3 regions of the Spirillospora sp. NPDC048911 genome follow, and region 1 is predicted to be linked to each of the others. Evidence: riboswitches for the same ligand, from Rfam matches in the RefSeq annotation. Region 1 holds a riboswitch; each other region holds the start of a gene.
What was found. A riboswitch is a leader RNA that binds a small molecule or an ion and turns the genes downstream of it on or off. The one in region 1 is predicted to bind thiamine pyrophosphate.

Region 1 (3,188 bases):
ACTTTCTTCTCGATTTTCGGTGTTGTCGGGCGGCGGAACCGTCGTCAGAACGCGAGCGCCTGCGCGCGCCTGCGCACCTCGGTCCCCCGGTTCTCGCTGAGCGCCTGGACCGGCGTGCCCGGCAGCGTGTCGTCCGCGGTGAACAGCCACCGCAGCGTCTCGACGTCGTCGAAGCCGGCGTCGGAGAGCAGCGTCAGCGTGCCGGACAGGCCCTTGATGACCTGGCCGTCCTTGATGAAGGCCGCGGGCACCGCGGGGCTCCCCTCCCGCCGCACGGCCAGGAGCCTGCGTTCGCTGAGGAGCTGCTTGGTGCGGTTGACCTTGATGCCGAGGCGCTCGGTCGCCTCGTTCAGGGTGAGCCACTCCCCCACCAGGGCATCGGTCCGCGAGTCGAGAGCATTGTCGACGGTTGCGTGCATCTGCGTCACGCCACCTGCCTACCACGCGCACGGATGGGTCAAACCCTCAGGTTTTCACCGCCTGGCGAACGGGCACGTCCGGATCGGCCATGGCCCGGGGGTCGACCGGCGTGCCGGCGGCGATGACGCGCCTGGCCTGCACCAGGTCACGCGGTCTGTCCACGGTGAGGATCGCGTCCAGGCGGTCGCCGGTGAGCCAGCACACCGCCCACTTGTCCGCGGCCGGATCGCCCCGGAACACCATGCTCTCGGCCGCCGCGTGGTAGCCCGCGTACTGCACCATCTTCCCGAACTGCTCGGACCAGAAGTACGGCGCGGCGTCGTAGGCGGCCTCCTGGCCGAGCAGGGTCGCGGCGGCCACCTCCGGCGCGTTGAGGGCCGTGTCCCAGTGCTCGACGAGCAGCCTGCGGCCGTACCGTTCCGACCACCAGGCGGCGCAGTCGCCGACCGCGACGATCTCGGGGCGGCTCGTGCGCAGCGACGCGTCCGTCACGACGCCGCGCTCGATCTCCAGCCCGGAGCCCGCCAGCCAGCCCACCTCGGGCCGGACGCCGACGCCCACGACGATCTCGTCGGCCGGCACCTGGTCGCCGTCGGCCAGCAGGAGGCGGCCGTGCTCGATGGCCGCGACCTTGACGCCGGTGCGCAGGTCGATCCCGGCCTCGGCGTACCAGCGCGCGGTCAGGCCGCCGACCTCGGGGCCGAGCGCGTTCGCCAGCGGCGCGTCCGCGGCCTCGACCACCGTGACCGCACAGCCCTTCTTGGCGGCGGTGGTCGCGACCTCGGCGCCGATCCAGCCGGCGCCGACGATGACGACGCGGGCGCCCTCGACCAGCCCGGCGCGCAGGCGGCGGGCGTCGTCGATGGTGCGCAGCACGTGCTGTGGCCCGTCGCCGGGGAGCGTGATCGGGGTCGCGCCGGTGGCGATGACGAGCCCGTCGAACGGCAGGTCGCCCGCCGTGGTCGCGACCGTCCCGCCGCTCCCGGCGTCCAGGCGCAGCGCCGTGGCCCGCTCGCCGAGCAACAGCCGGCAGCGCAGCGCGTCCCAGGCGGCGTCGACCGTGGTGTCGTCGGTGTCGCCGGCGAGGACCGCCTTCGACAGCGGTGGCCGGTCGTACGGCCGGTGCCGTTCGGCCGAGACGAGGGTCAGCTCGCCCTCGTACCCCTTGCTCCGCAGGGCCTCCACGGCCCGAACGCCCGCCAGCCCGCCGCCCGCGACGACCACTCTGTCCATGAGCGCACACCCTAGCCGGGGCCCCTCAAGGACAAATGGACGGGTGTCCAGACATATGCATAGATGCAGGAAGACGTAGGCTGCAAGGGCAGCCGAGCGCAGCTCGTCCGTTGGCAGGGTGGCTGGGCGGGGCGCTGTGGGAAGGCAATCGCGGGAGTCTGGTTCGACCGGGCTGAGAGGGCGGCTGAGGCCGGTAGTCGATTGATCGATCACCGGGCGCATGGGCCGCCGACCGCCACGACCTGATCCGGATCATGCCGGCGAAGGGAGCGCGATGGACGTAGTGATCGTTGGGGCCGGGGTCATCGGCCTCGCCACCGCCTGGCGTGCCGCCGCCCGCGGCGCCGCCGTCACCCTGGTCGATCCCGATCCGGCGAGCGGCGCCTCCGCCGTCGCCGCCGGGATGCTGACCCCCGTCAGCGAGCTGACGTACGGCGAGGAGCCGCTGCTGCGCCTGGGGCTCGCCTCCAGGGACCGGTACGCGGCGTTCGTCGCCGAGCTGGAGGAGCTGACGGGCCACGACACCGGCCACCGCACCGACGGCATCCTGGAGGTCGCGTTCGACTCCGACGACCTCGGCTATCTGAACGATCTGCGGCGCTTCCAGGAGTCGCTGGGCATCCCCGCCGAGGCGCTCACGGGCCGCGAGTGCCGCAAGGCCGAGCCGATGCTCGCGCCGGGCGTGCGCGGCGGGCTGCTGGCGCCCGCGGACGGCTCGATCGACCCGCGGCGCCTCACTCCGGCGCTACAGGCCGCCGGCGACAAGCTGGGCGTGCGGCTCGTACGGCAGCGGGCCACCGGCCTCATCGTCGAGAACGACACGGCCACGGGCGTGCGGCTGGCGGACGGCTCGGAGGTGCGGGGCGCGAAGGTTCTGCTGGCCGCCGGTCCCTGGTCGGGTGATCTCGACGGCCTGCCTCCTGGGACCGTTCCCGCCGTGCGGCCGGTCAAGGGCCAGGTGATCCGCCTCCGCACCCGCGTGCCGTTCCTCCGGCGATCCACCCGCGGCCTGGTGAAGGGCTCCTCGATCTATCTCGTGCCGCGCGCGGACGGGGAGATCGTGATCGGCGCCACCCAGGAGGAGCTGGGCTTCGACACCCGCGTCACCGCCGGTGGACTGTGGGAGCTGCTCCGCGACGCCCGCGAGCTGCTGCCCGGCATCACCGAGCTGGAGTTCGCCGAGGTCACCGCGGGGCTGCGGCCCGGCTCGCCGGACAACGCGCCGGTGATGGGCCCGAGCGCGCTGCCCGGCCTCGTCCTCGGCACCGGGCACTTCCGCAACGGGATCCTGCTCACCCCGGTCAGCGCGGACATTCTCACCGAGGTACTGCTGGACGGCACGGTGCCGGACGTCGGCAGGCCGTTCACTCCGGAGCGTTTCGAGGTGGTCCCATCGTGAAGGTCATCGTCAACGGCGAGGCGCGCGAGCTGCCGGCGGGCACGAGCGTCGCCGAGGTGGTCGCCACCGTCACCACGGCCGGGTCCGGGGTGGCCGCGGCGCTCAACGACGAGGTCGTCCGCCGCTCCGAGTGGGA
Region 2 (3,188 bases), on a different contig from region 1:
CGAGTCCGCGGCGTCGGCGCTGGAGACGTTCGAGAGCGCGCGGCCGTGGTTCGGGGAGCCGATCATCGGGGTGGGGCTGGACTCGGCGGAGCTCGGCAATCCGCCGGGCAAGTTCCGGGAGGTCTTCGGCCTCGCCCAGGAGGCGGGGCTGCGGCGTGTCGCGCACGCGGGCGAGGAGGCGCCGCCCGAGTACATCTGGGAGGCGCTGGACGTGCTCGGCGTGGAGCGGATCGACCACGGCAACAGCTGCCTTTCCGATCTGCGGCTCGTCGACCGCCTGGTCGACGAGCAGGTGCCGCTGACCGTCTGCCCGGTGTCGAACGTGCTCCTGCAGAACGAGGACTCGCTCTACGAGCATCCTCTGCCGATACTGCTGGACGCGGGGCTCCTGGTGACGGTCAACTCCGATGACCCGGCCTTTTTCGGCGGTTACGTGGGCGACGTCTTCGACGCGGTGCGGAACGAGCCCGAGCTCCGGGTCGGCCTGACCGAGCTCCGGCGGCTGGCGGCCAACTCGTTCAAGGCCGCCTTCCTCTCCGACGAGGAGCGCCAGGCCTACCTCAAGGAAGTGAAGAACTACCGCTTCGCGTGACGGGCGCCTCGGTGTCCGGCGGGTTCATCGGCAGGGTGGCGGTGACGGCGAAGCCGCCGCCGGCCGCCCGGCCGGTCCGCACGGTCCCGCCCACGCTGCGGGCCCGCTCGGTCATGCCGAGGATGCCGAAGCCCTCGCCGCCGCCCTCGCCCGGGCCGCGGCCGTCGTCGGTCACCGTCAGCCGGAGCTCGCCGTCCGCCCGGACGAGGCGGATCTCGACCGCGCTCGCCCCGGCGTGCTTGATGACGTTGGTCAGGGCCTCCTGCACGATCCGGTGGACGACGATCCCGACCTCGGGGGCGGGCTCTCCCGTCCCCACATCCGTGAGACGGGCGTCGAGCCCGGCGGCCCGCACCGCGTTCGCGAGCTCGCCGAGGCCGTCCAGCCCGGCCGCCAGCTCGCTCGGCGCCCCCGGCACACCCGGCGCGTCGGTCCGCCGCAGGATCTGGAGCGTGGCGCGGACCTCCGCGCGCGCGTCGCGGCAGGTCGCGGCGATCGATTCGAGCGTCCCGGCGAGCTCGGCCCGGTCCAGCGGCCGGTCGCCCGCCACCCGGTGCGCGGCCGCCCCGGCCTGGACGCCGATCACGGTGATGGTGTGCGCGAGCAGGTCGTGCAGGTCGCGGGCGATGCGCAGGCGCTCCTCGGCGACCCGCCGCAGCGCCTCCTCCTCGCGGGTGCGCTCGGCGGTCTCGGCCCGTTCGAGGATCGCCGCGACCCGCGCCCGGTGCACCCGCCAGGCCTGGACCCCGACGATCACGCCGACGATCGCCTCCAGCGCGCCGATCTGCTCCAGGCCGCTGCTCCCGCCCGCGCGCATCGCGAACGTGACCGCGCAGATCGTCAAGATCACGCACAGCGTCGTGAGGACCGCCCGGACCCTGCGGCCCAGAAAGGCGTAGGTGACCAGCGCGAGCACCTCTGAGGGCACGACCGTGTGATGCTGGTACGAGAGCACGTGGAACGGCAGGATCAGCGCGGTGAAGGCCAGCAGCACGGCCCCCGGCCATCGCCGCCGCCAGGCCAGCGGCACGTGCAGGGCGATCAGGAGCAGCACCCCCCCGGCGTCCAGGGGACGGTCCCCCGGCCAGGCCAGCGTCGCCGCCAGCGCGCCCCCCGCCAGGACGGCCGCGATCAGGCCGTCCGTCACCTCCGGCCGCAGCCGGCCCACGATCACCACGTTCCCTACCGTAACGGAATCCCGCCATGGTCTTCGGCCGGGTGCGCGGAACCGGCCATACCTCACCGGCGGCGGTTGCGGCAACGGGGGGACGCCGGGTTAGCGTCGGGCACGACAGATCGCGGGGGCCCGGCGAACCGGGCTGAGATAGCGGCTGGGACGGCCGCTGACCGCTGGAACCTGACCGGGTAATGCCGGCGTAGGGAGAGATCGAGTCGTCATGAACGACACCGCTGTTTCACATGCCCGCAAGGCCTACCTCCTGGGATCGCGACCGGACCTGCGGGTGCCCGTGCGCGAGGTGCCGCTGACCAACGGCGACACCGTGGTCCTGTACGACACGTCCGGGCCGTACACCGACGCCGCGCACGAGACCGACGTGCGGCGGGGGCTGCCCGCGCCGCGCGCCGGGTGGATCGCCGAGCGCGGCGACACCGCCGAGTACGAGGGCCGCGCGCTCCGTCCCGAGGACGACGGCCGCAAGTCCACCGATCCGTTGCGCGACCAGGCCGCCTTCCCCGCGCGCAGGCCGCGCGAGGCGACGGGCGGGCCGGTGACGCAGCGCGCGTACGCGCGGCGCGGGGAGATCACCCCGGAGATGGAGTACGTGGCGCTGCGGGAGGGCGCCGCCCCGGAGTTCGTCCGCGACGAGCTCGCGGCGGGCCGGGCGGTGCTGCCCGCCAACGTCAACCATCCCGAGCTCGAACCGATGATCATCGGCCGGAACTTCCTCGTGAAGGTCAACGCCAACATCGGCAACTCGGCGGTGTCGTCCTCCATCGAGGACGAGGTGGCGAAGATGACGTGGGCCGCCCGCTGGGGCGCCGACACCATCATGGATCTCTCGACGGGGCGCGACATCCACACGACGCGCGAGTGGATCCTGCGCAACTCCCCCGTCCCGGTCGGCACGGTGCCGCTCTACCAGGCGCTGGAGAAGGTGGGCGGCGATCCGGCGGCGCTCGGCTTCGAGGTCTTCCGCGACACCGTGATCGAGCAGGCGGAGCAGGGCGTCGACTACATGACCGTCCACGCCGGGGTGCTGCGCTCGTACGTGCCGCTCACGGCGCGGCGCAAGACCGGCATCGTGTCGCGGGGCGGGTCGATCATGGCGGCCTGGTGCCAGGCCCACCGCGAGGAGAACTTCCTCTACACGCGGTTCCGCGAGCTCTGCGAGATCTTCGCCGCGTACGACATCACGTGGTCGCTCGGCGACGGGCTGCGTCCCGGCTCCATCGCCGACGCCAACGACGAGGCGCAGTTCGCCGAGCTGCGCACGCAGGGCGAGCTCACGAGGATCGCCGCGGAGTACGGCACGCAGGTGATGAACGAGGGCCCCGGCCACGTCCCGATGCACAAGATCAAGGAGAACGTCGACCGGCAGCGGGAGTGGTGCGACGGGGCGCCGTTCTACACGCT
Region 3 (3,188 bases), on a different contig from region 1:
CGCGACCAGAAGGTGATCGCCGGCATCGGCAACGCCTACTCGGACGAGGTCCTGCACGCCGCCAAGATGTCGCCGTTCAAGATCGCCTCTTCGCTGACCGACGAGGACATCGCGACCCTCCACGATACGATCGTCACGACCCTGCGGGACGCCGTGCAGCGCTCGCGCGGCCTGGAGGCGCAGGATCTGAAGGGCGAGAAGAAGACCGGCCTGCGCGTGCACGGCCGCACGGGACAGAAATGCCCGGTGTGCGGCGACACCGTCCGCGAGGTCTCGTTCGCCGACTCGTCGCTGCAGTACTGCCCCACCTGCCAGACAGGCGGCAAGCCTTTGGCGGACCGCCGCATGTCGCGCCTCCTCAAATAGCAGGCAAAGACACCAGAGCCAGAACCCCAAGCTCAGGCGTAGAGACGGCCCTGGCATAACAACGGCCCTGGCGTAGCGATGGCCCAGGCGCGGCGACGGGCCCCGGTCGCGCGCCGACCGGGGCCCGTCTCGTGCTGACCGAGTCCGAACGGGGTGGACTCGTCAGCCGACCTTGGGAACGCCGCCGAAGAGCGGTGCGAGCTTGTCCCAGCGGGAGAGCTCGCAGCCGTCTGTACGGCTGAACTTGGCGTTGACAGGCTTACCTTGCCACGTTCCCTTCACGGTGGCGATCTCGGGGCCACCGTAGATCTTCGTGCACATCTGGTCGGCGGGCGGGGGTTTGAAGGGATCCTTGGCCTGAGTGACGGCCGTACAGGCCTGGCTCGCCTTGGGATGATCACCCCCGGCCGGGTCGCAGGACAGGGTCCACGTCTTGGCGGGGGCCTTGGCGGAGGCCTTCACCTGGACTGTCAGCGTGGCGTTGGGGGAGCCCGAGGGCGCGACGGACGTCGTGGCCGAGGAGTTCCCTGGGCTGCTCGAGGCCTGTTCGGAGCCGCAGGCCGCCATCGACATGACCATGGCTAGGCCGGGCGTCATGAAAAGGAGCGTCCGATACCGCATGGGTGATTCGACGCGGGAGGGTTCCGCGCGGTTCCATGGAGGCGTGATGATTTTCGGGGATGACGTCCCGGCCGTGGACGCGGCCGACGTACCGGAGGGCGCATACCTTCTCGACGTCCGTGAGCAGTACGAGTGGGACGCCGGGCACGCGCCCGGGGCCGCCCACATCTCGATGGCCGAGCTGAGCGACCGCGCCGGGGAGATTCCGCGCGACCAGGACGTGTACGTGATCTGCCGGTCCGGGGTGCGTTCCGCGCAGGTGACGGTCGCGCTCAACCAGGCGGGCTGGCTGGCGAAGAACGTCGACGGGGGCATGAAGCGCTGGGCCGAGGCCGGCCGCCCGATGAAGGGCGGCACGGACGGGCCACCGCACGTGGCCTGAGGGCCGGCCGTCTTACATTGCCGCCTGGGCCGATGTACGATTCGTCCCGTTCAAAAGCAACCCCACCGCGGGAGCTCGGGCCGACCGGGCTGAGAGGGCGACACGTTCGCAGGCGTCGCCGACCGCATGAACCTGTCCGGGTAATGCCGGCGTAGGGAGCGTGTTCGATGACGTCTGCCGTAAAAGAACGCCCTCGTCACGAGGCGCCGTACACCCTTGACGAGCCCGCGCCCAAGGTTCTCAGCTTCTGGGACCAGGGCGCCTTCTGGGCCAACCTCGGGGTCAGTCTGTTCGCCTTCTCCGGCGCCTACACCGTGCTGGCCCCCGACGCCGACGGCAAGCCGACGCTGTCGATCGTGGCCGGCATCGTCGCGATGATCGTCGGCACCGCGATCGGCGGGCTGATGCTGGGGCTGGCCGCGGCGCCCGGCGCGATCACGGGCAAGCCCGCGATGGTGCTGCTGCGCGGGCTGTTCGGAGCGCGGCTGTCGTACGTGCCGACCGCGCTCAACATCGCCCAGCTCATCGGCTGGGGCACGTTCGAGCTGATCGTCATCGCGGACGCGGCGCGGTCGCTGTGGGACGGCGTGCCGCGCTGGACATACGTGATCGCGGCGGGCGTCCTCACCACGGTCCTGACGATCTGGCCGCTGGGCTCGGTGCGCATGTTGCGCCGGTATGTGACCGCCGCGGTGATGGTCGCCCTCGTCTACTTCTACGTTCAGCTGCTGCGGGAGCCGTTGCCTGATCTGAACGAGGGTTCGTGGGGCGGTTTCTGGATCGGGGCGGACGCGGCGCTGGCCGTCTCGATCTCGTGGGTGCCGGTGGCGGCCGACTACACCCGCCACGCCCGCAGTGCGCGCGGGGCGTTCGGCGCGGCCGCCGTCGGTTACTCGGCGACCCAGATCATCGCCTACATCCTCGGGCTGCTGGCCCTGGCCCTGGTGGCGGGTGACTCCACCAAGATCTTCGACCCGTTCCTGGGCGTGACGCTGGGCGTGCTCTTCTTCGCGGTATTCGTCCTGCGCGAGGCCGACCAATCGTTCGCCAACGTCTACTCCACCGCCGTCTCGATCCAGAACCTGGTGCCGCGCGCCGATCGGCGCGTCCTGTCGATCGCGCTCGGCACGCTGATCACCGGGCTGGCGCTGCTGCTCGACATCGGCGACTACGCCAGCTTCCTGTCTCTGATCGGCTCGGTGTTCGTCCCCATGCTGGGCGTGCTGGCGGCTGATTTCTTCCTGGGACGGGGACGGCGTTCCTGGGCGACGTCTTCTTCCTCTCCGGGCGAGGGGTCGTCTTCTCTGGGGGATCAGAGTCAGGAGCTTGAGGGGACGTCGCCTGTTGGCGGACGGCTTGGCGAGTGGGACACCTCGGGGTCGGCTCCGTCTCGCTGGGGGATGATCGTGGCCTGGGCGGTCGGGTTCGGCACATACCAGCTGATCAACCCGGGCACCGTGAGCTGGTGGGCGAGCTTCTGGCACGACGTCCAAGAGGCGATCGGGTTCAGCACTCAGAGCTGGATGAGCGCCTCGCTGTTCTCGTTCCTGATCGCCGGTCTGGCCGCGCTGCTCATCGGCCGGATCGGGCCGGGCGGGGGCGGCCGGGCGGCCGGGCGAACCGACGGCAAGATCGACTCACCGGCCGTCTGAACGGGTGGGGCACGCCCTGGACGGCGAAGGCTTGCGGGCGGACGAGCCGGTCGGTGGAAACATTTCGGCGGTGGTTGCCCGGCGCCGCCGCAAGATCCGGTGGCACGATACAGGCGTGCAACTTTCGGTCCACGATCCGATCCTCCGCGCGGTCATCGAGTGCGCGG

Region 2: linked by a shared signal. The riboswitch ahead of thiC (phosphomethylpyrimidine synthase ThiC) and the one ahead of thiO (glycine oxidase ThiO) in region 1 are both predicted to bind thiamine pyrophosphate.
Region 3: linked by a shared signal. The riboswitch ahead of ACGFNU_RS03005 (purine-cytosine permease family protein) and the one ahead of thiO (glycine oxidase ThiO) in region 1 are both predicted to bind thiamine pyrophosphate.

The regions. Positions count from the first base shown of each region.
Region 1 is NZ_JBICUD010000002.1:1,118,620-1,121,807, reverse strand. It holds gene ACGFNU_RS12505 (Rv2175c family DNA-binding protein) at 45-419, opposite strand; gene ACGFNU_RS12500 (NAD(P)/FAD-dependent oxidoreductase) at 466-1,653, opposite strand; TPP riboswitch at 1,794-1,939, shown strand; gene thiO (glycine oxidase ThiO) at 1,928-3,052, shown strand; gene thiS (sulfur carrier protein ThiS) at 3,049-3,188, shown strand, end outside.
Region 2 is NZ_JBICUD010000004.1:708,795-711,982, forward strand. It holds gene ACGFNU_RS21955 (adenosine deaminase) at 1-592, shown strand, start outside; gene ACGFNU_RS21960 (sensor histidine kinase) at 561-1,769, opposite strand; TPP riboswitch at 1,881-1,994, shown strand; gene thiC (phosphomethylpyrimidine synthase ThiC) at 1,990-3,188, shown strand, end outside.
Region 3 is NZ_JBICUD010000001.1:639,835-643,022, reverse strand. It holds gene ACGFNU_RS03020 (Fpg/Nei family DNA glycosylase) at 1-366, shown strand, start outside; gene ACGFNU_RS03015 (SSI family serine proteinase inhibitor) at 529-963, opposite strand; gene ACGFNU_RS03010 (rhodanese-like domain-containing protein) at 1,037-1,369, shown strand; TPP riboswitch at 1,427-1,545, shown strand; gene ACGFNU_RS03005 (purine-cytosine permease family protein) at 1,537-3,021, shown strand; gene ACGFNU_RS03000 (PAS domain S-box protein) at 3,137-3,188, shown strand, end outside.